Regions from separate parts of the Lacticaseibacillus sp. 866-1 genome, predicted to be linked through region 2. Evidence: predicted binding sites of a transcription regulator. Region 2 holds the regulator's gene; each other region holds the start of a gene.
The links. The regulator LexA, encoded in region 2, represses DNA repair genes until DNA is damaged. The targets are predictions, from matches to a motif close to CNAACANNTGTTNG.
Positions count from the first base shown of each region.

Region 1: a site for LexA is predicted at 2,345-2,358, ahead of JUE30_RS05245 (ATP-dependent DNA helicase). Genes of this name have one in related genera too.
Region 3: a site for LexA is predicted at 4,138-4,151, ahead of parE (DNA topoisomerase IV subunit B). Genes of this name have one in related genera too.

Region 1 covers NZ_BOLU01000012.1:31,148-39,024, reverse strand. The annotation lists gene JUE30_RS05245 (ATP-dependent DNA helicase) at 1-2,272, opposite strand, end outside; gene JUE30_RS05240 (hypothetical protein) at 2,439-3,056, shown strand; gene JUE30_RS05235 (sulfite exporter TauE/SafE family protein) at 3,063-3,908, shown strand; gene JUE30_RS05230 (DUF1634 domain-containing protein) at 3,905-4,273, shown strand; gene JUE30_RS05225 (LysR family transcriptional regulator) at 4,401-5,303, shown strand; gene JUE30_RS05220 (ribonuclease H) at 5,283-5,765, opposite strand; gene JUE30_RS05215 (nucleoside 2-deoxyribosyltransferase) at 5,827-6,303, shown strand; gene JUE30_RS05210 (Cof-type HAD-IIB family hydrolase) at 6,331-7,146, shown strand; gene brnQ (branched-chain amino acid transport system II carrier protein) at 7,156-7,877, shown strand, end outside.
Region 2 covers NZ_BOLU01000005.1:68,936-76,812, reverse strand. The annotation lists gene JUE30_RS03005 (hypothetical protein) at 111-581, opposite strand; gene JUE30_RS03000 (AI-2E family transporter) at 578-1,756, opposite strand; gene JUE30_RS02995 (hypothetical protein) at 1,976-2,167, shown strand; gene lexA (transcriptional repressor LexA) at 2,290-2,916, shown strand; gene JUE30_RS02985 (hypothetical protein) at 3,074-3,547, opposite strand; gene JUE30_RS02980 (AEC family transporter) at 3,558-4,502, opposite strand; gene JUE30_RS02975 (5-formyltetrahydrofolate cyclo-ligase) at 4,557-5,099, opposite strand; gene JUE30_RS02970 (DUF488 domain-containing protein) at 5,099-5,455, opposite strand; gene JUE30_RS02965 (magnesium transporter CorA family protein) at 5,579-6,505, shown strand; gene JUE30_RS02960 (magnesium transporter CorA family protein) at 6,563-7,504, shown strand; gene JUE30_RS02955 (class II fumarate hydratase) at 7,495-7,877, opposite strand, start outside.
Region 3 covers NZ_BOLU01000002.1:12,164-20,040, reverse strand. The annotation lists gene parC (DNA topoisomerase IV subunit A) at 1-1,932, opposite strand, end outside; gene parE (DNA topoisomerase IV subunit B) at 1,932-3,944, opposite strand; gene JUE30_RS01315 (GNAT family N-acetyltransferase) at 4,238-4,828, shown strand; gene plsY (glycerol-3-phosphate 1-O-acyltransferase PlsY) at 4,825-5,457, shown strand; gene JUE30_RS01305 (D-serine ammonia-lyase) at 5,595-6,902, opposite strand; gene JUE30_RS01300 (aldose 1-epimerase family protein) at 7,105-7,877, opposite strand, start outside.

The DNA.
Region 1 (7,877 bases), on a different contig from region 2:
ACAGCGGCGCGTATCGCGGCCCGGCGAAGCGGCTGTCGGCCAGCAGCACGACGCCGACGTCCTTGGCCCCGCGGATGACCCGCCCGCCGGCCTGCAGGACATTGTTGAAGCCGGGCAGCTGGTAGGCGTAGGCAAACCCGTCCTGGCCCTGCGCGTCAAAATACGCACGCAGGCGGTCGGTTTCTGCGTTCAGGCCGGGCAGGCCGACGGTGACAATGGCGACGCCGATCAACTGGACGCCGCCCAGGTCGATGCCTTCGCTGAAAATCCCGCCGAGCACGGCAAAACCGACCACGGGACTGGGGTCATCGCGAAACCGGGCCAGAAACGTGGTGCGTTCGTCGCTGGTCATGCTGCCGCCTTGCACGACGGTGGCCAAGTCCGGGTTGGCAGCCTTGAAGGCGTCGGCGACGGTGGTCAGGTAGCTGTGCGACGGTAGGAAGATCAGGTAGTGCCCAGCTTTGGTGCTGACCATCATAGTGAGGCTGGCGATCAGCGCCGGCAGGCTGGACTCGCGATTGCGATAAGTCGGGGTGATAAAATTGGTGACCAACACCTTGAGGTTTTCCTGGGGAAACGGCGACGGTAGGCGGTAGGCCAGCGACTGGTCGCGGCCGCCGAGAATGTCCTGATAGTAGGGCAAAGGCGACAGGGTCGCTGAAAATAGCACGGCGCCGCGGCCTTTGTCCAGACAGTCCGAGATGAACTGGCTGGGATCCAGGCACAGCTCCTTGAGGTGGATGGCCCCGGCCGCGTTTTCAATTTCCGTTTCGTAGGCGTCGTTGTAGTAATCAGCGATGCGCAGGTAGCTGGTGGCGCTGAAGAACACTGGCAGCACCTGATCGACGACGGCCTGGTCACGCGTGTCGGGGTCCTGGCCCAGCCAGTCGTGCACGGCGCTGGTGAAGCCGGTCAGCTGCGCGATGAAGTCGTCGAGCTGTGGTTTTTGAAACGTCAGCGGCTGGTCATTGACTGTCAGGCGCACGGCGTCAAAGGCGGTCAGGACCTTGGACAAGGCGCCTTTGACTGGCGGCAGACCCTTGCCCTTTTGCTTATCGATTGCAGACCGTAACGTGGCAAAATCGGTGTCGAGCAGCTCGGCGCTGTACATTTCCCGCGCCCTTGCCACCAGGTTGTGCGCCTCGTCGATCAGGAAGAAGTTGCCGGTGTCCGGCTCGGCAAAGAAGCGCTGCAGGAACACCGCCGGGTCGAACAGGTAGTTGTAGTCGCAGATGATGACATCGCAAAACAGGCTGACGTCCAGCGAAAACTCGAAGGGGTCCAGCGTGTGCTTCTTGGCGTACTGCTCGATCACCGGCCGCGTGATGGCGTCCTCGTGGCCCAACAGATCTTTCAGCGCCGGCTTGAGGCGGTCGTAGTAGCCGAGCATGTAGGGGTTGATGCTGGGGTCGTCGGGCTCGTCGGCAAAGGTGATGGTGTCCTTGGCCGTCAGCGTGATGCTTTTGGCGTGCAGGCCGTGTTTGGTCATCAGCGCCATCGCCTCTTCGGCCACGTGCCTAGTGCTTTGCTTGGCGGTCAGGTAGAAGGTGCGCTGGATGAGCCCGGCGCCCATCGCCTTGATCACCGGAAACAGCGTCGAAATGGTTTTGCCGGTGCCGGTCGGGGCCTCGACAAACAGCCGCGTCGAATTGGCGACGGTGCGATACACCGCCGCGGCCAGTTCGCGCTGCCCTTTGCGGTACACCGGGAAGGGAAACGGCAGCGGCTCAATGCTGGCGTCGCGGCGGACGACAATGTCGCTGCGCATTTTCAGCCAGTCACCAAAATCGTTCAGCAGGTCCTGAAAATCATCGGCGAGCTCAGCCGCGGTTTTGACCTCGGTGAAGCGCGTGATTTGGTCGGTGGTGGTTTGGTAGTAGATCAGATCCAGCTCGACTTCGGCCAAGTCCCGCTCGTCGCACAGAAAATGGCCGTAGACCCGGGCCTGCGCCCAGTAGCGGTCCTTGGTGTTTTGGGTGACGTCGGCCCAGTCGCGCGCTGAGGTTTTGATCTCCTCGACCACGGTACGCTTCTTGCTGGTGTCCACGCCGTCTGCGCGTCCGTCGATGGTGTAGGCCACACCGTTGACCGTGACCGTCTGGGCCAGGTAGACTTCCTTTTCATAGTTGCCGTCATGGGCGGCCTGCAGGCGGCGGTGGATCGAAGCGCCCAGCATGGCGGTGTTATTGGAATTGGTGGTGACCGGGTCCAGGTCACCGGTGCGGACGGTGAGTTCGACGAGCTCGCGCACGCCAATGCGGTTGTCTGCCATGAGAACGCTCCTTTCTTAAGCAATTTTAACCGGCGCAGTGAAACTCGTCGCGCCGGCTTTTCCTTCCAGTATAAAACGGATGTTCGGGCTTGAAAAGGGAAGCCGGCTTGAACCGAGCCGCTTACATAGGATATGATGGCCAAAGAATAAGTAAAGAGGGATAAACATGGAAATCAACGTGAAGGCTTTTCAGGAAGCCATTGAAGCGGAAAACTTCGAGCAGACCAATTATCCAATCACCGAGGCAGCGGCGACGTCCGATATCGAAAAGGCCCTGGCGCCGGTGTTTAACGACGTGGACCAGGCGCTTTCAACCGGCAAGCTCATTTCGGCGCAGCTGACGATTGCAGGGGATGAGCCCACCTATGTTCGGATCGAAACCGGCATCATCAACCTGCCGTTTGAGGACAGCAAGAAGGTCACCAACTTCCTCGATGCGGACAAAGAAACGCCAATCGACCTCAACCTGATCGTGGTGTCGCCATACGTCAACGCGTCTGGTCTCCGCATCGATGAGATCGCGACGGCGGACGCCTACCTCGCCGATAAGCGGGCCAACATGGCGGCGGTTGCGGCCGAGGTCCACGAAAAGCTGGCCGTCATCAAGACGACCCGTGAGGCGCCAAAGCCAATCGTCAAGGAAGTCCCGGCGAGCCGCGCCAAGACCACCCGCAAAACCACCACGCGGCGCACGGCGGCCAAGAAGCCGGCGACCCGCAAGCGCACGACGCGCAAGCCCGCGGCCAAAAAGCGCAGCACGACTAGCCGCAAAAAGGAGGACTAGCCGATGGTGGGTCAAGCACTTTTGCTCGCCGGCGTTGGCCTGATGGCTGGCATCCTGGGCGCCTTGCTGGGGCTGGGCGGCGGCATCATCATCACGCCGGTGTTGACGTTGATGATGGGTCTGCCGATCCAGTACGCGATCGCCGCCAGCATTGTCGCGGTCATCGCCACCTCCAGCGGCGCCACCATCGCGTACCTCAAGGACGACATGCTCAACCTGCGCGTCGCGATGTTTTTGGAAATTGCGACCACGGTTGGCGCGGTGCTCGGCGCGATTTTAACCGGGTTGTTCAACGCCAACATCCTGTACTTCCTGTTCGGGGCGCTGCTGCTGTTTTCGGTTTACAACATGATCCGCAAGATGCTGATGAAGCCGGAAAACATCAAGGCGCCGGTGCCGGACAAGGCGGCCGAAAAATTGAATCTGAACGGCGAGTACTTCGACAAAAGCACCGGTCAACGCGTTGAGTACCAGGTCACGAATGTCCCAGGCGGGTTTGCCATGATGTTCGGTGCCGGGCTGGCATCTGGTTTGCTGGGCATCGGGTCTGGGGCCTTCAAGGTCCTGGCAATGGACACCATCATGAAAATGCCGCTGAAGCCGTCGACTGCCACGTCAAACCTGATGATGGGGGTCACCGCTGCCGCCAGTGCGACCGTGTACTTTTTCAACGGCTCGCTGCAGCCGCAAATTGCCGCGCCGCTGGCAATCGGTATCCTGATTGGCGCCACGCTCGGCACCCGGCTGATGCAGATCATGCCGACCAAGGTGCTGCGCTGGATCTTCATTCCGGCGATTGGCTACATGGGCCTGCAGATGCTGCTTAAAGGATTCGGGGTGAACATCGGATGAACCAGAAAATCGAAACCGAAACCAAAGACATTGAGCTGATCATCGGCAAGATCCTGCGCATCGGCGTGATCGTCGCCGCGACCGTGATCGGGATTGGCCTTCTGATGTTCCTGATTGAAGGCACCGGCGGTTATCCAGCCGGCGCGCACCCAAGCCGCCCAGCGGCCATCCTGCAAGGAGTGATCGCGCTGAAACCATACGCGGTGCTGATGCTGGGGTTGTTTCTGTTGATCCTGACCCCGGTCCTGCGGGTCGTCGTCTCCATTTACGCCTTCATCAAGGAAAAAGACCGCCTGTACACCTGGATCACCACGGTGGTGCTGGTCATCCTGATCGGTGCAATGGTCATTGGGTACTTGGGCTAACTGGTAACGCCTCGCTGGCAAGCGAGGCGTTTTTGCATGACACGAGGGCTTGACCGCCGCCCGGACAGGCGTATGATTATTCACATAACATGATTTACTGTGAAAATTCATCACGTGAGGAGCCGCCATGTCCAACTTCAGTTACCAAGTTTTTCGCGCCGTGGTCACGGAGAAAACCTTTATCCGCGCCGCCGCGGCGCTCAATGTCACGCCCAGCGCGATCAGCCACAGCGTCTCGCAGCTGGAAACCGCCCTTGGCTTTCCACTGTTCATTCGTAATCGCACTGGCGTTGAGCTGACCCCGGACGGCCGGCAGGTGCTGCCGACGGTGCAGGCCATCTTGAACCTTGAGGATCAGCTCACCCAGATTGCAGACAACATCAACGGCCAAAACACCGGCCGCGTTCGGCTGGGGGCTTTTTCCTCAGTGTCGACCAACTGGCTGCCGCCGGTGATTCGCCAATTCAAGGCCGAAACGCCGAAGGTTGACGTGTCGGTGATGCAAGGCGGCTTCAACGAAATCGGCGAGCAGGTGCGCACCGGCACGCTCGACATCGGTTTTTCACTGCTGCCGGTGGAGTCGTCGCTGGTGGTCGTGCCGCTGCTCAAGGACCCGATTTACTGCATCACGCCGCGCGACTTTACGCCGAAAAACGGCAAGACGATGACCGATGCCGACATGAATAAGCAGACCTTCATCCTGCAGCAAGGCGACTACGACCGCGACACCAAGGCGGCCCTGGACCGCTATCAGGTGTCGACTAACTCGCTGAATTACTCGATCGATGACCAGTCGATTCTGTCGATGGTCGAGGCGGGACTGGGCTTTGGCGTGCTGCCTGAGCTGGCCTTGCAGAAGCTGACCGGTGATGTCAACGTTTGGCCGTTTTCCGAGCCCTTCGCCCGGACTTTGTGTCTCGTCACGAATCCGACCACGCAAAAATCACCGTCAGTGGAGCACATGCTGACGGTGATCGCGCAGTTCGTTCAAAAGACGTATCCGGATAACTTAATGCCCGCGGGCCGGTAGCTTGTCCATGGCGGCATTGAGCGCCGCGTCGACCTCGTTGTTGTGCTGGTTGGTCGCGTGGCCCTTGACCTTGTGAAACACCGGCGGTTCGGCGAAGCGGTCGACTTGCGCCAACAGCGCCTGCCACAATTCTTTGTTGATGACCGGCTTGCCTTTTTTCTGCCAGCCGTTTTGCTGCCACTTGACCCACCAGCGCTCGTTCATCGTGTTGATGACATAGGCGGAGTCGGAATAGACATCGACCTGGTAGTTCGGCTTGGTGATCGCCTTGAGGCCTTCGATGACCGCGGTGATCTCCATGTAGTTGTTGGTGCGACCGTAATCCGCGCCGGAAAGCATTTTCTTATGCGCCCCGTAAATCAGCAGCGCGGCCCACGCGCTTTTGTCCGTCGGCCGCACGGAGCCGCCCTTGACGTTGCCTGTGTTGCGGTTGCCGCCGTCTGTGTACAGTTGAATGTTGATGTCTGCCACCTCCAGCAATCATTATACGTGCTGGTGGGCTTCAAGCAAGAAGGAGAACCCATTGACCAATCCCAAAAGCATCTACTTTGCCGCCGGCTGGTTCACGCCGGCGCAAAAACAAGCCTACGACCAGGCCTTAGCCGCCATGACCCAAAACCCGACCCTGGCGGCTGATCAGTCATACATCCCGCTGGCCCACCCGTACAAAAACTTGGACGTGGGCCAGCACCCTGAGTACCTGAAGGACCCGGAATGGGCCACGGCCACCTATAAGGGCGACCTGCTGGGCATCAAGCAAACCGACCTCGTGGCGGCCGTTTATCTGCCCAAGGCGGAAGACGTCGGCTGCGGCGTGGAGATCGGGTACGCGCACGCGCTTGGCAAGCCGGTGGTGCTCATCGTTCCCGACGCGCAGTTTGGCGAGCCCATCAATCTGATGGCCTGGGGTGCCGCCGATATTGTGATGCGGCTGTCCGAGATGGCCACTTACGACTTCTCCAGCCTGACCGCCAATTTCTATCCCGGCGCCGTGTACTGATCCGAACCAAGAGTAGGAGGAACGCTTATGAACCAAAAATTGATTGCCTTAGACCTGGATGGCACGACCCTGAACCAGGACAGCCAGCTGAGTGCTGAAACCATTAAGACGCTGCGGGCGGCCATCGCTGCCGGCCACCTGGTGGTCATCACCACCGGCCGGCCGGATTCGATCACCGAAAATTTTTACGATCAAATCGGCCTGACCGGGCCCATGATCAATTTTAACGGCGGCTTGATTCAAAAGCCGCACCAGCAGTGGGACCGCGAGCTGCAGGCGACCATTCCAATCGCCACGGCGTTGCAGCTGCTGGACCTGCGCCAGGATTTTGACATTCGCGTGATGGTGGCGGAAGGCAAGCAGCTGCTGCGCGCCGACCACCCGTACACCAACATTCCCTTCCTGCCCGACCTGCCACATCCGGCCCACCTGTTTGATCAGGTCGGCTTGACCCAGGCCCCAATTTCGGTGACCCTGTTTGTCGACGGCGACCTGCTGGCGCCGCTGACTACCGCCGTCCACCAGCGCTTCCCGCAGCTGGTCGCCAAGACCTGGGGCGCGTGGAGCGGTGAGCACACGGCACTTGAGATCACAACGGCGCACGCCTCCAAGTCGCGCGCTGTGGCTTACGTCGCCGGCGCTTACGGCATCGCGCAACCGGATATTCTTGCGTTCGGGGATGACCTCAACGACCTGGATATGATCGAATACGCCGGAGTCGGCGTGGCCATGCAAAATGCCCGCCAGGAGGTTCTGGCCGCGGCCAATGCGGTTACCCCGGCTGACAATGCGCATGACGGGGTCGCCCGCTTTTTGCAGTCGTACCTTCACCTTGCCGCCTAAGGAGGAGCCATGGCCTCACATCAACTGACGAAACGGGAACAACTTGTCATCGGCTCGATGCTGTTTGGGCTCTTTTTTGGCGCCGGCAATCTGATTTTTCCGGTGTTTGTGGGTCAGCAGGCCGGCAGCCACCTGGGACCAGCACTGCTGGGCTTCTTGCTGTCCGGCGTCGGGCTGCCGCTGCTCGGAGTGGCGGCAATCGGCATCACCAAAACCGACGGCGTCTACGAGCTGGCCAAGCAGGTGAACCGACATTACGCCTTTTGGTTCACGCTGGTGCTGTATCTCTGCATTGGACCGGCGTTCGCACTGCCGCGCCTGGCGCCGATTTCCTACGAGATTGGATTGGCCGATGTGGTTGGCCGCGGCCATCAGACGCTGGGAATGTTGGTTTACTCGGTGCTGTTCTTCGGGTTGGCGTGGTGGTTTGCCCGCCGGCCGAGCAAGATCATGGATTATGTCGGGAAAATCTTGACGCCGGCATTTCTGATCGTGCTGGGCATTTTGCTGGTCGCCGTCGTGGTTCATCCGCTGGGCCAAGGCGGCGCTCCTGCTGGGGTCTACCGCAGCCAGCCGCTGCTCACTGGCTTCACCGCCGGGTATTCGACCATGGACGCGCTGGCCGCCTTGGCTTTTGGCATCATCGTCGTCGATGCGCTCAAGGACCTGGGCGTCACCAAGCCCACGGCCATTGCCGGTAACACAATTAAAGCCGGGGCGCTGGCCGTCGT
Region 2 (7,877 bases):
AAAAAGGAGTTTCGAGGCAAGATGCCTTTCAACTCCAAATATCGTAGCGCCATTAAAACCGCTTGACCTGTCTGTGACGGGCCAAGCGGTTTTGCATTTCAATGAAAAAATTACTGGACCTGCTGCACGCGGATCTCGACGTTTTGCGGCACCCGCGGGCGCAGCACTTGGATCAGCGACTGCAGATCGCTGCGGAAGGTCAGGCGCACGAAGCGGCGGGCGGACAGGCCAAACACAGCCACGACCATGGCCTGGCCATTGGGCAGCTGCAGTGGGGTCAAGGTGACACCGACCAGGCGCGTGTAAGGGATGACCCGTGAGAACAGGCCCACGTTGATCAGGCGCGTTGGCGTCAGGCCGGTGCTGCCTGTCATCACGGTCAGAGTCAGGAAGGCCGCCATGAAGACGACATAGTACATGTTGCCGACGCCGGTGCTGACGAACCAGAAGCCAAAGAAGACGGCCATGACCAACTGAAAGGTCGAATACGCGCCGCGCACGTCGATTTTACTCTGCCAGAACAGGTAATACGCGCCCAGTCCGATCAGTGCGGCATCTAAAAGTATCAGAAAAGTGTTCATTTTGAGTTATCTGCTTTCTCCTGCGAGGTGAGTTGCAGGGTCTTGTCGGGAACATCGCTGGGGTAGAGCCCGGAGACTTGCTGGTACCATCTGAACAGGCGCACCACCACGATCTTGATCACCGCAAAGCCGGGGATTCCCAAGATCACACCCACCAGTCCGAACATGGACCCTGCTGTCAGCAGGACCACGACAATGGTGATCGGGTGCATCTCTAGTTTACTCCCCATGACAAACGGGGAGATCAATTGCGTCTCGAGCAGCCACTCGATGAAGAAGACGACGATTACCGCGATGAACATCTTCGGCCCCTGAATGGCGCCCATGATCAGCGCTGGCACCATCGCGAGCGCGGAACCAAAGTAGGGGATCAGGTTCAACGGTGCCGCCAGCATCCCAAAGATCAGGCCGTAGCGCAGGCCGATGATCGAATAGCCGACCATGAAAATGATCCCGACGGCGATGGCGACGGTCAGCTGGCCTTGCACGTACGAGCCGACCTTGACGTTCATCTCGTGCAGCATGTCGCCAAAGCTCTTGCGCTGCTTGGTTGGGACCAGGTGCAGGATCATTGGCGTGAACTTGTTGCCCTCTTTGAGCATGAAGAACAAAATGATCGGCGCGGTCGCCACGGTAACCACCACGGTGCCGACAGTGGAGATGATCGAGGACAAGGACGACAGCGTCCCCGACAAGATGGTCGAGCCGCGCTTGGAGACCCAAGTTTGGATCTCGCCGGCGAACTGACTCAGCTGCTTGTCGCTGAAAATGTTCTGCTGGTTATTCAGGTCGGTGATCCACCGGACGAACTCGTCCCAGTAAGTCGGAGTCGCATTAATGAAGCTGCGCAGCTGGCTTTCGATGGGCGGCACAACGCGAGTGATGGCTAGGACGATCAGCCCAATCACGAGGAGGAAGACCAACGCGATGGCCAGCAGTCGGTTGAGGCCGCGCTGATGCAGCCAGTTGACGACGGGGTTGAGCATGTAGAACAGGATTCCGGCGAGGATGAACGGCGGGGCGACGATGCTCAGAAAACTGACCACAGGCTGAAACACCCAGGCAATTTTGGTGAAAATAAAAATCGCGAGCAACGCGAGCACCAGATCGACCAGGATCACGGCAAACTTGTTGTTTAAAAACCGCTGGTAAAACTGTGAGCGTTTCGTTTGCATGCGCGCACCCCTTTGAGTTTGTTGACTACTTCTATGATACCTAAATGAGGGGGTGAAAGCGAATCCGGCGCAAGGCTGATTTGTTTGTGAATTGTAAAGAATAAATGCCAAGTGCCGGCCGAATTGCCCCGAATGTAAATTGATTATATACAGAACCTTTACAAAAGCAAGATTTCGGGTATAATCAGAACTATCAAAATTACGAGAGGGGGGCGTCCAATGAGTATGAAAGTCATGAAGTGGAGTCTGCGCGCATTGATCGCAGTGACCGTGGTCCTGCTAGTCATCAATACCGTGCTCGGAATCGGGCTGATCGCAGTCGACATGTTGTTCGGCGGCGTCTACCTGATGCAGCGCAATAAGTGCGACCGCCGGCAGCTGCACCGGCTGGACCTGATGCATCGCTTCTAGGGTTCACATGAGACCGCTTGGGCGGTCTTTTTTGATGCTTTCCTAAGCTGCGGTCCTTTTGCTTGCAAACAAGCGTTCCCGCTGGTATGATAAAGAAAACTAGAGAGCGGAGGCGGACGGCCATGCCATCCCAAGCAAGTCAGAAACGTTGGAAGCAGATCCTACACACGATTCATGATTCAATTCAAACCAATGGGTTTCCACCAACCGTGCGGGAAATCGGCAAAAACGTGGGCCTCAGTTCCAGCTCCACGGTCGCCGCGTACCTCGACCGGCTCCTGGCGGAAGGCTACATTGCCAAGGACCCGGCCAAGCCGCGCACGCTGATGCTGACCAAAGCCGGCTTGTCATACATCGGGATTGCCGAAGAAGGCATCCCAATCGTCGGTACGGTTGCCGCCGGGGTGCCGATCACCGCGATTGAGAACATCGATGGCTATTTTCCGATTCCAGATGATCTGGAGTACATTGCAGATGACCTGTTTATCCTGGAAGTTTCCGGTTCGTCCATGATCAAGATCGGCATTCTGGATGGCGACAAGCTGATCATCAAGAAGCAGGAAACCGCCGAGAACGGTCAGATTGTGGTCGCCATGACCCAGGACGACGAGGCGACGGTCAAGCGCTTCTACCGCGAAAACGGCGGTGTGCGGCTGCACCCGGAAAATGATTCCATGTCGGACATGTACTTCGACGACGTCTCCATTCTGGGTGTGGTCGTTGGCCTGTACCGCAGCGAAGTTAAATAAGCACAAACGTCAAAAGGCTGAGCCATCAAGCGGGTTTAGCTCAAAGCACAAGCGCCCCTGCGCCACGATTTGTTTTTAAAATCGCGGTGCAGGGGCGTTTGTGCGCTTGGACGTTGCTTTATGGAACGCGACTAAGCAATTTTGGCTTACTTTCTCTTTAATGTTTAATGGTGCTGAGGTCGTCGTTTTTGACCTGCCGAAACAGGGGCCCGTCCGGCAGTTGTTTGATCTTGGTCGCACTGAGCTTCTGGAAGACCCATGTGCTGCTTTGCGCATTCGGCTGCGCGCGGCCGGTGAAAGTGTATGTGTGCTTGCGCAGGACCAGCCTGGCGGCAAACACCCCGGCACTGGCCGTCGCATAACCGGCCTGAGCCTGCGAATAGCGCTGGACGTCCACAAAGTAGCCATCAGTTGAGGCGGTGATCTGCAGGACTTCACTCGCATCCGCAGTGTTGACCCAGTAGTGGCCGATCAGATCATCCATGCCGGCCTTGGTGTTGGGCCGTTTTTTCGGTGCCGCCTGTTTGCTGATTTTGACGCTGCTGCTCGAGCTGGTTTGCGGCGCTTTTTTTTGACTGCCGCAGCCGGCGAGGACCAGCACCAGCGCAGCGCTAAGCAGAATTTTCTTCAATGTATTTACCTCACAGATGTTGCACTAAGGTCATGACGATTGGGATCACCACGATGGCAAACAGGGTGGTTGCGGAGACGGTGATCGCGGCGTTTTTCGAATCGGCGCCGTACAGCTTGGCGACGACCGGGGCGTTAGTCATGACCGGCATGCAGGACTGCAGGATGAAGACTTGCTTCATGAGCAGCGGGACCGGGGCGAAGGCGACCAGCGCGTACATCACCAGCGGCGCAAAGACGAAGCGCCCAGAGAACACGCCGAGCAGTTCGCGGTCGAAGCGGATGTTTTTGATGCCGGCCTGGTACATCGCGATGCCGATGAAGAACATGGAGCCCGGGATGGTCAGGTCACCAACGTAGCCTAAAGTGGCCGAGAGAAAGCTCGGCAGCTGCACATGCAGCAGGACGAGCACGACGCCGACCATGAAGCCCAAAAGCGGCGGCGAGAAAATTTTCCCCAGCGTCTGCTTGAGGTCAAAGTGGGCGGCGTGCGGGCCGTCGCGCTGGATCAAGTAAACCCCGATCGTCCAGAAAATGGTGGTGTTGGCCATGTAGTAAACCAGCACATACGGCACGCTTTTCGGCCCAAACAGCGCCAGGTTGACCGGCAGGCCGATAAACACCGTGTTGGAGTTAAAAAACATGGACTTGAACAGGCCGCGGCGCTTGGGGTCAACGCGAATCACGCGCGCCACCACAAAGGACAGGGCAAACAGGATGGCCATCGACAGCACTGGAAAGCGCAGGTCCGGCAGCAGTGCCGCCAGCTCCCTTGCGGAAAAGCGCGAGCAGATGGTTTCGATCATGTAGGCGGGCAGGGCGACCTGGGTGACGACCTTGGCGATCACACGGCTGGAGCGGTCGTTGAACCACCCCAGGGCGGTCAGCCCGTAGCCGATGGCGACCAGGATCAAGATCTCGGAGACCCCGCCTAAACTTGAGAGAAAACTAGTCAAAAAATTACTCCTCACATGCGGCAAACACCTTGCCGCTGGTTTTTCGCTGCGAGACTAAACGGTCAGCAGCGTTTGGATCAGGACGTCGAAAGCTTCGACCGGCCACGCCGGCGCGGCAAAATTCATGACACTGGGGACCAAAGCGACGGTGGGGCCATCGTACTTCGCCAAGAAGCGGTCGTAGTAGCCGGCGCCAAAGCCGATGCGGGCGCCGGTGGCCGGTACGAAGGCGACCCCGGGCACGATCACCAGGTCGGGGTGCTGATCGACTGCGGCCTCAACGTAAGGGGGCTCGGGGATGCCGAACTTGCTGGTGACGCGATTGGCGCTGCCTGGGTCTTTCAAAAAGGCCATTTGGCGGTGCGGCATCACGCGCGGCAGCAGCACCGTTTTGCCGGCCTGCTGCGCCGCTTCGATAATGCCGCCGGTGGTCACTTCGATCGGGCCGCTGACGGTGGTGGCGATAGTGCGGGCGGATTGCCACTGCGGCAGCGCCAGCAGCTGGTCGATCAGGCCGGCACTTTCGGCCTGCGTTTGCTTGGCCGCAGCGTTGAGCCGCTTGAGCTGGGCCTTGCGGAATTCGGGTTTGGTTTGCACTAGCCGATTTTCTCCTTCAGGTAGTCTGCGAGCACCGTGGCATTGTTGTCAGCTTCATCCTTGGCCCCGAAGAGCAGGAGCACTTTGTCGGTGTCGAGCTGGCGAATTTTTTGCAGAAAATCCGGGGTTTCCGGATTGGCGTCGAGCTCGGCAATGTAGCGGCGATTGAATTCCTCGGCTTTTGCCGGGTCGTGGCCGTACCACTTGCGCAGTTCGGTTGATGGGGCAATTTGCTTGGCCCAGTCGTCGAGCCGAGCGTTGATCTTGCTGACGCCGCGTGGCCAGACCCGGTCGACCAAAAGCCGGTACCCCTCCGGCTGCTCATGGGCGTAAATCCTAACGGGAATGAACTCCATCGTGAAGACTCCTTTCTGAAACTACCAATACCCAAATTAAAGGCTTATTCAAGGCGCGGGTCAAGGCAGTTGGGACTGCCTTGAAGTGCTAAACTTAAAACCATCAAGTTCAGGAGGTGTGAGATGCATCTATTAACCACACTTGGCGTGAAAGGGAACAGTCCAGCCGCCGCCCCGCAGTGGCTGTCCGTTCAGGAGGCCACCCAGGAAGAATGCCACGACCTGGCCGCGCAGTATCACATCCCCATCGACTACATGACCCCGGTGTTCAACGCCCACGAGAATCCGCGCGTGGAAGGCATGGACGATAAAAGCGGGGCCGGCCTGATCCTGGTGCGCTGCCCGTACCAGACCATCAGCAAAAATGGGGAGCGGACCTACGCGACCAGTCCGCTGGCAATCATCATTCAGGATGACCTGGTGACGACGGTCAGCCCGCGCAAGCTGACCATTCACAACCGCTGCCTGCAAGCCAGTGCGACCACGGCAGACCCAATCGTCTATTCGCTGAGTGTGCTGAATCTGGTGTTTGCCCAATTTCTCAATGACACGGACCAGCTGGCGTCGCAGACCCAAAGCATGGAAATTCGGGTCGGCAACGCGTCACACAACACGCTGCTGTATGAAATCATGGCCGTGGAAAAAAGCCTGGTCTTTTTCACCTCGGCCTTAACGGACTCCCAGAATATCTGGCCGCAGCTTCAGGCGTCGGCGTATTTTGCCAGTGACCCGGCTCACCGCCGCAAGCTGGTGATCGCCGAGCGCACCGCGCACCAGGCCTACACGCTGGCCCAATCCAACTCGGCGATCCTCGACCAGTATAATGCCACGGTGTCCTCGGTGGTGTCGAATAACCTTAACCTGATCATGAAGGTGCTGACGTCGGTGTCCATCATCATGACGATCCCGAGCATCGTCGGCAGTCTGTGGGGCATGAACACCCGCGTGCCGTGGCAGCAAAGCATCTGGGGGTTTTGGGCCCTGATTTTTGCCACCATTGTCCTGTGTGTGGCCACAGCATACTGGCTGCACAAGAAGGACTACTTCTAAAGCGTCGGACGTGCAAAGCGCGAGGGCACCTCTCTACAATTAAAGGGGAGGTGTCTTATGCAAAAAGACTACGCGATCAAACAGTCTCAAACCACCAGCGCCACGGAAACCAGCGGGGCGTGCTGGCACTGTGTCTTTGACCCAAGCGAGGCTGAGCTGCAGGCCTTAAAGGCGCAATACGAGTTGCCGGACGGCTACGTGGAAGCGGCGCTTGACGACCACGAGGACGCGCGCAGTGAAGCGTTGCGCGAAGGCGCTGACGCCCCTGGCTTCATCCTGGTGCGCGAACCTTATGCCTACCAGGGCGATACGGGCCATCGCACGTACGCAATCATGCCGATCGCCTTGATTTTGCTGGCCGATGAGCTGGTCACGATCAGCCGCGACAAGCCGCGGCTCATGGATGCATACTTGCAGGCGCTGGACCAGGTCGAAACCGCCGACAGCTTGGCCTTGCGCATTGTCGACCGGGTACTGGACTGCTACACCAAGGACATTGACGATATGGCCGACAGCACGCACAAGATGGAAAAGCAGGTCAAGAATTCGGCCAAGAACACACTGATTTATGAAGTGATGAGTCTGGAAAAAGGGCTGGTGTACTTCAACGCTGCGCTGACTCGCACCAAGACCCTGGTGGCGGACATCCGCGATAGCGACCGTTATTTTCTGGCGGCCAGTGATGCCCGTGTCTTGTTTCTGCTGGACGTGAAGGTGCGCCAGATCCTGACGACGGTGGCAAGCACTGAGGAAATTTTGGATCAGTACAACAGCGCGATTTCCTCGGTGGTCGGCAACAACTTGAACCTGATCATGAAAATGCTGACGTCGGTGTCGATCCTGCTGGCGATTCCGCCCATCATTTCCGGCATTTTTGGCCAAAACACCTGGATCCCCTGGAAGGGTCAGCCGGTGTATGGGTTCTGGCTGACGCTGGCGCTGGCGGCGGGCATCAGCGGCGCCGTGGCCTGGTGGCTGCACCGCAAAGATTACTTCTGAGCGGCGTTGGTCATTTTCAGCGGGTCGACCCACGCGTCAAACTGTTCGGCTGTCACTGCACCTGAGGCGAGCGCTGCCTCGCGCAGCGACTGGCCGTTTTTTTGTGCCGTTTGAGCTAGCTTAGCCGCTTGCGCGTAGCCGATGTGCGGCGAAAGAGCCGTGACCAGCATCAGGGAGCGGTCGACCAATTCTTGCATGCGGGCCTGATTGACGCTGAGGCCTTGCAGTAGCAGCTGGTCGAACTGAGTCATGCCGCCGGCTAGCAGCGTGCAGCTTTCCAGCACGGTGGCGCCGATCACCGGCTTGTACACGTTCAGCTCAAAATTGCCCTGACTTTCGGCGATGGCGATGGTCGTGTCATTACCCATGACTT
Region 3 (7,877 bases), on a different contig from region 2:
ATAAGCGTCCTTGCCCTTCAGCTTCATGCCCACCATCGGTCGGCTCTTGTAGTTGCGCTGCGGCTGCAGGTCCGCGAGTGCGGTCTGCTTGATGTAGCCGTCGGACGAGCCAAGGACAAAGTTCCCCTTGGCCTCCAGTGAATCGAACCCGAAGGCTGCGATCACGTGCTCGTCCGTACCGATACCGACCGCCTGGGACAAGTGCTCCCCGGCGTCCTTCCAGCGCGAATCTTCCAGTTCGTGGACCGGCCGGTAAATGACGTTGCCGGCACTCGTGAAGATGTAGAGGTGCTGCAAGGTCCCCATTTCTCGCTCAAAAATCGGGAAATCGTTGTCCTTGAGCCCGTTATCTTCGGCCGAAACCGCCTGGTACGAGCGCAGAGAGCTGCGCTTCATGTACCCGTCGCGGGAGACCAGGACCATCACACGCTCGTCGGTCACGGTGACGGCCGTGTCGACTTCCAGGGTTTCAATTTCCGCCTGAATCGTCGACTTGCGGTCCTTGCCGTAGGTTTTGGCAATGCTCGAAAGCTCTTGTTCAATGACCGCGTCGCGCGCCGCCGGGTGATCCAAAATGTCATGGTACTCGGCGATGCTTTTGGCCAGTTGCGCCGCTTCTTCTTCCAGCGCCGTGATGTCGGTGTTGGTCAAGCGATACAGCTGCAGGGACACGATGGCTTCGGCCTGTTCAACCGAAAAGTCGTACTGGGCGACCAGGTTGTTCTTGGCGTCGGCCTTGTTGGCGCTTTGGCGAATCGTGTGAATGACCTGGTCGAGGATCGAGATCATCTTGATCAGGCCTTGCACGATGTGCTGGCGGGCCTCGGCCTTTTTCAGGTCAAATTGGGTGCGCCGCGTGATGACCTCGCGCCGGTGCTTCAGGTAGGCCTCAAGCATCGGCTTCAGGCCCAGCTGCTTGGGCTTGAGGTCCGCGATGGCGACCATGTTGAAATTGTAATTGATCTGCAGGTCGGTGTTTTTGAACAGGTACGTCAAAATGCCTTCCGCGTTAGCGTCTTTTTTCAGCTCGATGACCACAGACAGGCCGAAGCGATCGGACTCGTCACGAATTTCGGCGATGCCGTCAACCTTCTTGGCCAGCCGCAGCTCGTCGATTTTCTTGATCAGCAGGGCCTTGTTGACTTCGTAAGGCAGCTCCGTGATCACGATTTCCTGCTTGCCGCCGCGCATGGTTTCCATGTGGGTGCGGGAGCGCACGACCACCTTGCCGCGGCCGGTTTCGTAAGCCTGCTTAATGCCAGCGAGCCCTTGGATGATGCCACCGGTCGGAAAATCGGGGCCCAAAACGAACTTCATCAGGTCATCCAGGCTGGCGTCCGGATGCTTCATCAGGTACAACAGCGCGTTAATGACCTCGCGCAGGTTGTGCGGCGGAATGTCGGTCGCGTACCCCGCGGAAATCCCCGTCGCACCGTTGACCAGCAGATTAGGAAAAGCGGCCGGCAGCACCGTCGGCTCTTCGGTGGTGTCATCGAAGTTCAGGACCATTTCCACGGTATCCTTGTCGATGTCCTTCAGCAGCTCGCCGGAGATTTTGGACAGCCGGGCTTCGGTATAGCGCATCGCGGCCGGCGGATCGCCGTCCATCGAGCCGTTGTTCCCGTGCATTTCAATCAGCGGCTCTTCCAGCTTCCAATCCTGGGACAAGCGCACCATCGCCTCGTAAATCGACGAGTCGCCATGGGGGTGAAAATTACCCATGACGTTCCCGACGGACTTGGCGGACTTGCGAAAGCCCTTATCAAACGTGTTGCCGTCCTGGTTCATCGCAAACAGGATGCGGCGCTGAACCGGCTTTAAGCCGTCGCGCACATCCGGTAGGGCGCGCTCTTGAATGATGTACTTGGAGTAGCGGCCGAACCGCTCCCCCATGACCTCTTCGAGCGTCATTTCTTGAATGTGATTTGCCATTACTTACCCTTCTTCGAAATCTGCTTTTTGATCTGCTCGACGCCGAATTGCATGTTGCTGTGGTCGGTGGTCTTCGTTTCCATGATCGAGCCTTCCTCGTCCATGTCGAAGTCGACGTTACGCTCGATCCACTCGCGCCGCGGCTCTACGCGGTCGCCCATCAGCGTGGTGACCCGGCGTTCGGCCAGGGCGCCATCATCGACCCGCACCCGGATCAGCGTCCGGGTTTCCGGATTCATGGTGGTTTCCCAAAGCTGGTCAGCGTTCATTTCGCCTAAGCCTTTGAACCGGGTCAAAACGTAGCCTTTGCCCATTTTCTGGGTTTCTTTTTCCAGTTCCTCATCGGTCCAGGCGTAGGCGATCTTGATGTTGGCGCCCTTCCCCTTTTGCAGCCGGTAAAGCGGCGGCAGGGCGATGTAGACCTTGCCAGCGTCCATCAGCGGCCGCATGTAACGGTAGAAAAAGGTGAGCAGCAGCGCTTGAATGTGGGCGCCGTCGGTATCAGCATCGGTCATGATGATGACCTTGTCGTAGTTGGCCTGCTTGACGTCAAACTCCGCCCCGACGCCGGCGCCGATGGTGTAGATCATCGTGTTGATTTCTTCGTTCTTGACGATGTCCTGAAGCTTGGCCTTTTGCGTGTTCAACACCTTGCCTCGCAGCGGCAGGATGGCCTGGAACTTGCGGTCGCGGCCCTGCTTGGCCGAGCCGCCCGCCGAATCCCCTTCGACCAGGTACAGCTCGTTTTTCGCGGCGTTTTTGCTTTGCGCTGGGGTCAGCTTGCCTGACAGCAGGCCTTGGTCCTTCTTCTTGCGCTTGCCGGTGCGGGAGTCATCGCGGGCCTTGCGTGCGGCCTCACGCGCTTCACGAGCACGCAGCGCTTTGCGGACCAGCTCCTGCGCGTCGTCGCCGCCTTCCATGAGCCAGAAGCTCATTTTCTCGTAAATCACCGAGTCGACGGCGGCGCGAGCCTGGGGCGTGCCCAGCTTACCCTTAGTCTGACCCTCAAACTGCAGGATCTCCTCGGGGATGCGCACGGACAGCACCGCGGCCAGGCCTTCGCGAACGTCGGAGCCTTCCAGGTTCTTATCCTTGTCCTTCAGCAGGTTGACCTTGCGCGCAAAATCGTTGAACGCCCGGGTCAGCGCCGAGCGCATGCCGACTTCATGCGTGCCGCCGTCGCCGGTGCGCACGTTATTGACGAAGCTAATCGTGTTTTCGGAGTAGCCGTCGTTGTACTGGCCGGCAAAGTCCACGATGATGCCGTCCTTGTCGCCTTCAAAATTGAAGACGGGGCTGACGGTGTCGCGGTCCTCGTTCAGGTACTTAACGAAGCTGACCAGGCCGTCGGGATAATGGTACGTTTCGGCGCGGCCGGTGCGCTCATCGGTCAGGGTGAAGACAATGTTCTTCATCAAAAAGGCCGATTCGCGCAGGCGCTCGGACAGCGTGTCGAAGTTGTAGGTCGTCGTTTGAAAAATCGTCGGGTCCGGCTTGAACGTGATGGTCGTTCCGTTGGGCTCGTTGACCTTGCCCAATTTCTGCAGGCCGCCATCGGGATGGCCGCCGTTGATGAAATGCTCCTCAAAGCCTTGCTTGTCGCGCACGACCCGCACGGTCAGCGACTCGCTCAGCGCATTGACGACGGAAGAGCCGACCCCGTGCAGGCCGCCAGATGTCTTGTAAGAGTTCTGGTCGAACTTCCCGCCGGCGTGCAGCACCGTCAAAATGACTTCGATGGTCGGCTTGCCAGACGCGTGCATCCCCGTCGGCATGCCGCGGCCATGGTCCTTGACGGTGATCGAGTTATCCTCGTGAATCGTCGTGGCGATGGTGTCCCCGTACCCAGCGAGGGCCTCATCGACTGAGTTGTCGACGATTTCGTAAACCAGATGGTGCAGCCCACGGGCATCAGTTGAGCCAATATACATCCCCGGCCGCTTCCGCACGGCTTCCAGGCCATGCAGCACCTGGATCGATGAATCGGTGTATGCTTCTCTTGCTTTTGCCATTAAATGCTCCTCTTTTCGTGCAACTTCAATTACAATACACCAGACGCGGCCTCATATGAAAGCTATTTTTCCAAGGTGCTAAGCCGCGCGGCCTAAGCAAGCCGGCTAGCCTGCCTGGCGCAACGCCGCGGCCGGGCCCTGCTTTTCGGCCAGTGATTGATTTCGCGAAAACTCGCTGCTGATCTGCAAGCAGCGAATACTTGTTCGGATAACCTATTTTACGCAAGATTCGCCTTGGCGTCAAAAAATGGTAAACTGAAAACACTGATATTGCATCATCAAAGGTGGTTTCCATGCCAGATTTTCTCACCAAACCGACCCTCACTCAGGGGCCGGTGACACTGCGGGCGTTTCGCGCCGCAGACATTCCGCGAATGCTTGACATCTTGGCGCTGCCGCAGGTAAACCTGTACACCGGTGCGCTGACCAAAACCCCGAGTGCAGCGGACCGCTTTCTGGCGGATCAAAAGGAAACGGCCAAGATTATTAACTGGTACCAAACGCGTAATCAGCAACCGGACCGACTGGACCTGGCGATCGAAGCCAGTGGGCAACTGGTCGGCGAGGTCGTCTTGAACGAGTATGACGCCGCGCACAACACCTGCAACCTGCGCGTCCTCATCGCCGACGATGCGACAAGCCACGGCATCGGCACCATCGCGCTGAAGCTGATGGCGGCTCACGCCTTCACCTACCTGCACTTGGCCGCGCTCACCCTCGACGTGTTCGACTTCAACCCGCGGGCCCAGCACGTCTACCGCAAAGTTGGCTTCAGGCAAACGGGGGCCATCGGAAACGACCTCACGCTCGACGGCCGGCCGCACACGACCTTCACCATGCGGTTGACGGCTAAATCATTTGCTAAGAAAGGACCTCAGTCATGATTCTCGCCTTATGCTTCATCCTGGCCTACCTGATTGGCTCCATCCCCAGCGGGGTGTGGGTCGGCCGCGCCTTTTTCCACCAGGACATCCGCACCGCTGGCTCCCACAACATCGGGACAACGAACGCTTACCGCGTCCTCGGGCCGGTCGGCGGCACCATCGTCCTGGTGATGGACATTCTCAAAGGCACGCTGGGCGCCAGCCTGCCGATGTTGTTCGGTCTGCACCCCCACTGGCTGGTACTGCTGGTCGGGCTGGCCGCCGTGTTCGGCCACACCTGCTCGATTTTCATCGGCTTTAAGGGTGGCAAGGCGGTCGCCACGTCTGCCGGCATCGCGCTGGCCTACAACCCGCCGTTTTTTCTGTTCTGCTGCGCGGTGTTCATCAGCTTGGTGCTGCTGTCCAGCATGGTGTCGGTGGCCTCAACGCTGGGGATGTTCCTGATCACCATTGCGACGCTGTTTATGCATGACTGGATCCTGACGGCGGTGGCCGCGCTGATCTGGGTGCTGATCATGATCCGCCACCGCGCCAACTTTGCCCGCATCAAAAACGGCACTGAAAACATGGTGCCGTTCGGGCTCGGCCAGTACCTGCGCAAGCGCAAGGCTGAAACCAAAGCCAAATAGAACGCAAAACGCCAAGGCCTGATCGCCTTGGCGTTATTTTGTCTGACCGTTAAAGAGAATCTGGGATACGCAAACGCCCCACGATTCGCTGCACGCGTGGCGCCTCTTTGTGTCTTCAACACCGATCTCGCACTGAATTACCTGCTTTGCTGGAGCAGGGCTTCACCGATTTTGTAGTTGCGTGCATGTTCGGTTTCGGGCACGAGCATGCCGCCGGTGGCCCAGACAATGTGAGTCGCGTTTGGCATGTTGAAGTGCTTGCTGAGGTACTGCTGGCTGGCCGCCAGCGCGGCAAAGCCGGCGGTGGCAGAAGGCTCCAGCTTGATGTCTTCGGTATCCATCATCTCCGCGGTGTACGCCATCACCTGATCATCGTCAAACGTCGCGATGCCCATGAGGAGTGTCTTCATCGCGCGGCCGGCAAGCCGCGAGGGTCGGCCAACTGCGAGCCCGTCAGCTTCAGTCAGCCCGTCAAGGCCGATGTCGTAGACGGAGATGCCTTCGTTCAGACCGGTCGCCATGCCCAGCACCACCGATGGCACGTGGGTCGGCTCGGCAAAAATTGCGTGAACGTTCTGGCCCAAGATTTGCTTGAGGCCAAAGGTCGTGCCGCTCGGAGAGCCGCCGACCCCGGCTGGCAGGTAAACAAACAGCGGGTGATTATCATCCACCAAAATGTGTTGATCCCGCAGCTGCTTTTGCAGGCGAATGGCCGCCACCCCGTAACCCAAGAACAGGTCCTTGCTGCCTTCATCATCGATGAAGAAAACAGAAGGATCCTTGGCCGCAAGCGCGCGGCCGGTGGTGATGGCGGTCGTGAAATTGCCATCGTATTCGACCACGTTGACGCCAACCGACCGCAGCGTGTCCTTCTTCCATTGCTTGGCGTCGCTGGACATGTGCACAGTGGTGTTGAAGCCAAGCTTTGCGGCCACGATGCCGATGGACAGGCCCAAGTTTCCAGTTGAACCAACGGCGATCCCGTAGTGGCTGAACAAGTCCTTGAATTCAGGCGCGTTCAGCTTGGCATAATTGTCGCCGTAAACCAGCATCTTGTGGTCGATGGCCACTTCTTCGGCAATCTTGAGCACCTCGTAAATGCCGCCGCGCGACTTGATGGAGCCGCTAATGGGCAGCTCGTTGTCAGCCTTCAGATACAAGTCGCCGGGCAAAGCGTAGCCTTCACGCTTGGTCACGTCGGCTTGCATCGCCTCCAACCGGCGCAATGGGGATTCAAGGATGCCGCCGGTTTTGGCCGTTTCCGGAAAGGCCACTGCCATGTATGGGGCAAACCGGTCCAAACGCGCCGAGGCGTCGAATAAATCGGCGCGGGTCAGGCCCAAGTCGGCGGCCTTGCCGTAATCCGGATTGATCCACAGGGTTCTCTTTTCCGCGGCTAAATCCTTAACCACCGGGTACTTTGTCTCTAATGCTGCAACATCCATGCGCTTTCCTCCGTATCGGTTTCCCCCACCACGACCGCTGATCGGTACCAGAACCAGTCAGCTGGCCGAAAAAAAACAAGCGATGGTCGCGACTGCGCGACCACCACTTGTCTGGCGGGGAACTCTATTATTGTGTATTTGGCGTCTCTCTAAATTGATCTTCGTTTATGATAAATCAAATCATGCGTCGAGACCACAGTTTTTAGAAAATCTCGATCAGGTAGCTGTGATCAAAGGTCGTGATTGGATCCAGCTTGTTGATGCCGAGCTTCTTGGTGAAGTCGCCAGTTGCGTCAATCGTGTCGGCAATCCCCCACCATGGCTCCAGGCAGACAAAGTTGCCAGTCTTCGGGTACGGGCTCCAGACGCCCAGGTACGGCGCGTCGGCGACCGTCAGGATCACGCCATGGCGCGTCTTATCCGACCGCAGCGAAAATGCCGAGCGGCCGTTCAGTTCGTAGATCACCGCATCATTTTTGAAGAAGTCGTGGCTCAACTGCAGGTTCGCGTCGGTCGAGGCCAGTGTGCGGTGGGCATAATCGATGCCCTCGCCGGCCACCAGCGGGATTCGCACGCGCGACTTCAGCGGCTGAAAGCCCAGGTAGTAGTCCTCGAACTTGGTGTCGTCGGTCAGCGGGATCTGGAAGCCAGGGTGCCCGCCAATGCTGAAGTACAGCGGCGCGGTCTCGTCCGGGTTTTCCACGTGGTACGTCACGGTCAGGCCGTTATTTTCCAGCAGAAAAGTCAGCTTGAGGACAAACTTGAACGGGTACATTTTGTGCGTTTCCGCGTCGTCGGTCAGCGTGAAGACCGCCGCGGTCTTGGACTGCTGCTCGACTGAGAAGTCACGGTCGCGGGCAAAGCCGTGCTGGGTCATGTGGTACGTCTGACCGTTGTATTGGTACTCATCGTTCTTCAGCGCGCCGACAATGGGAAACAGCACCGGGGCGTGCCGCTTCCAGATGCTGGGGTCGG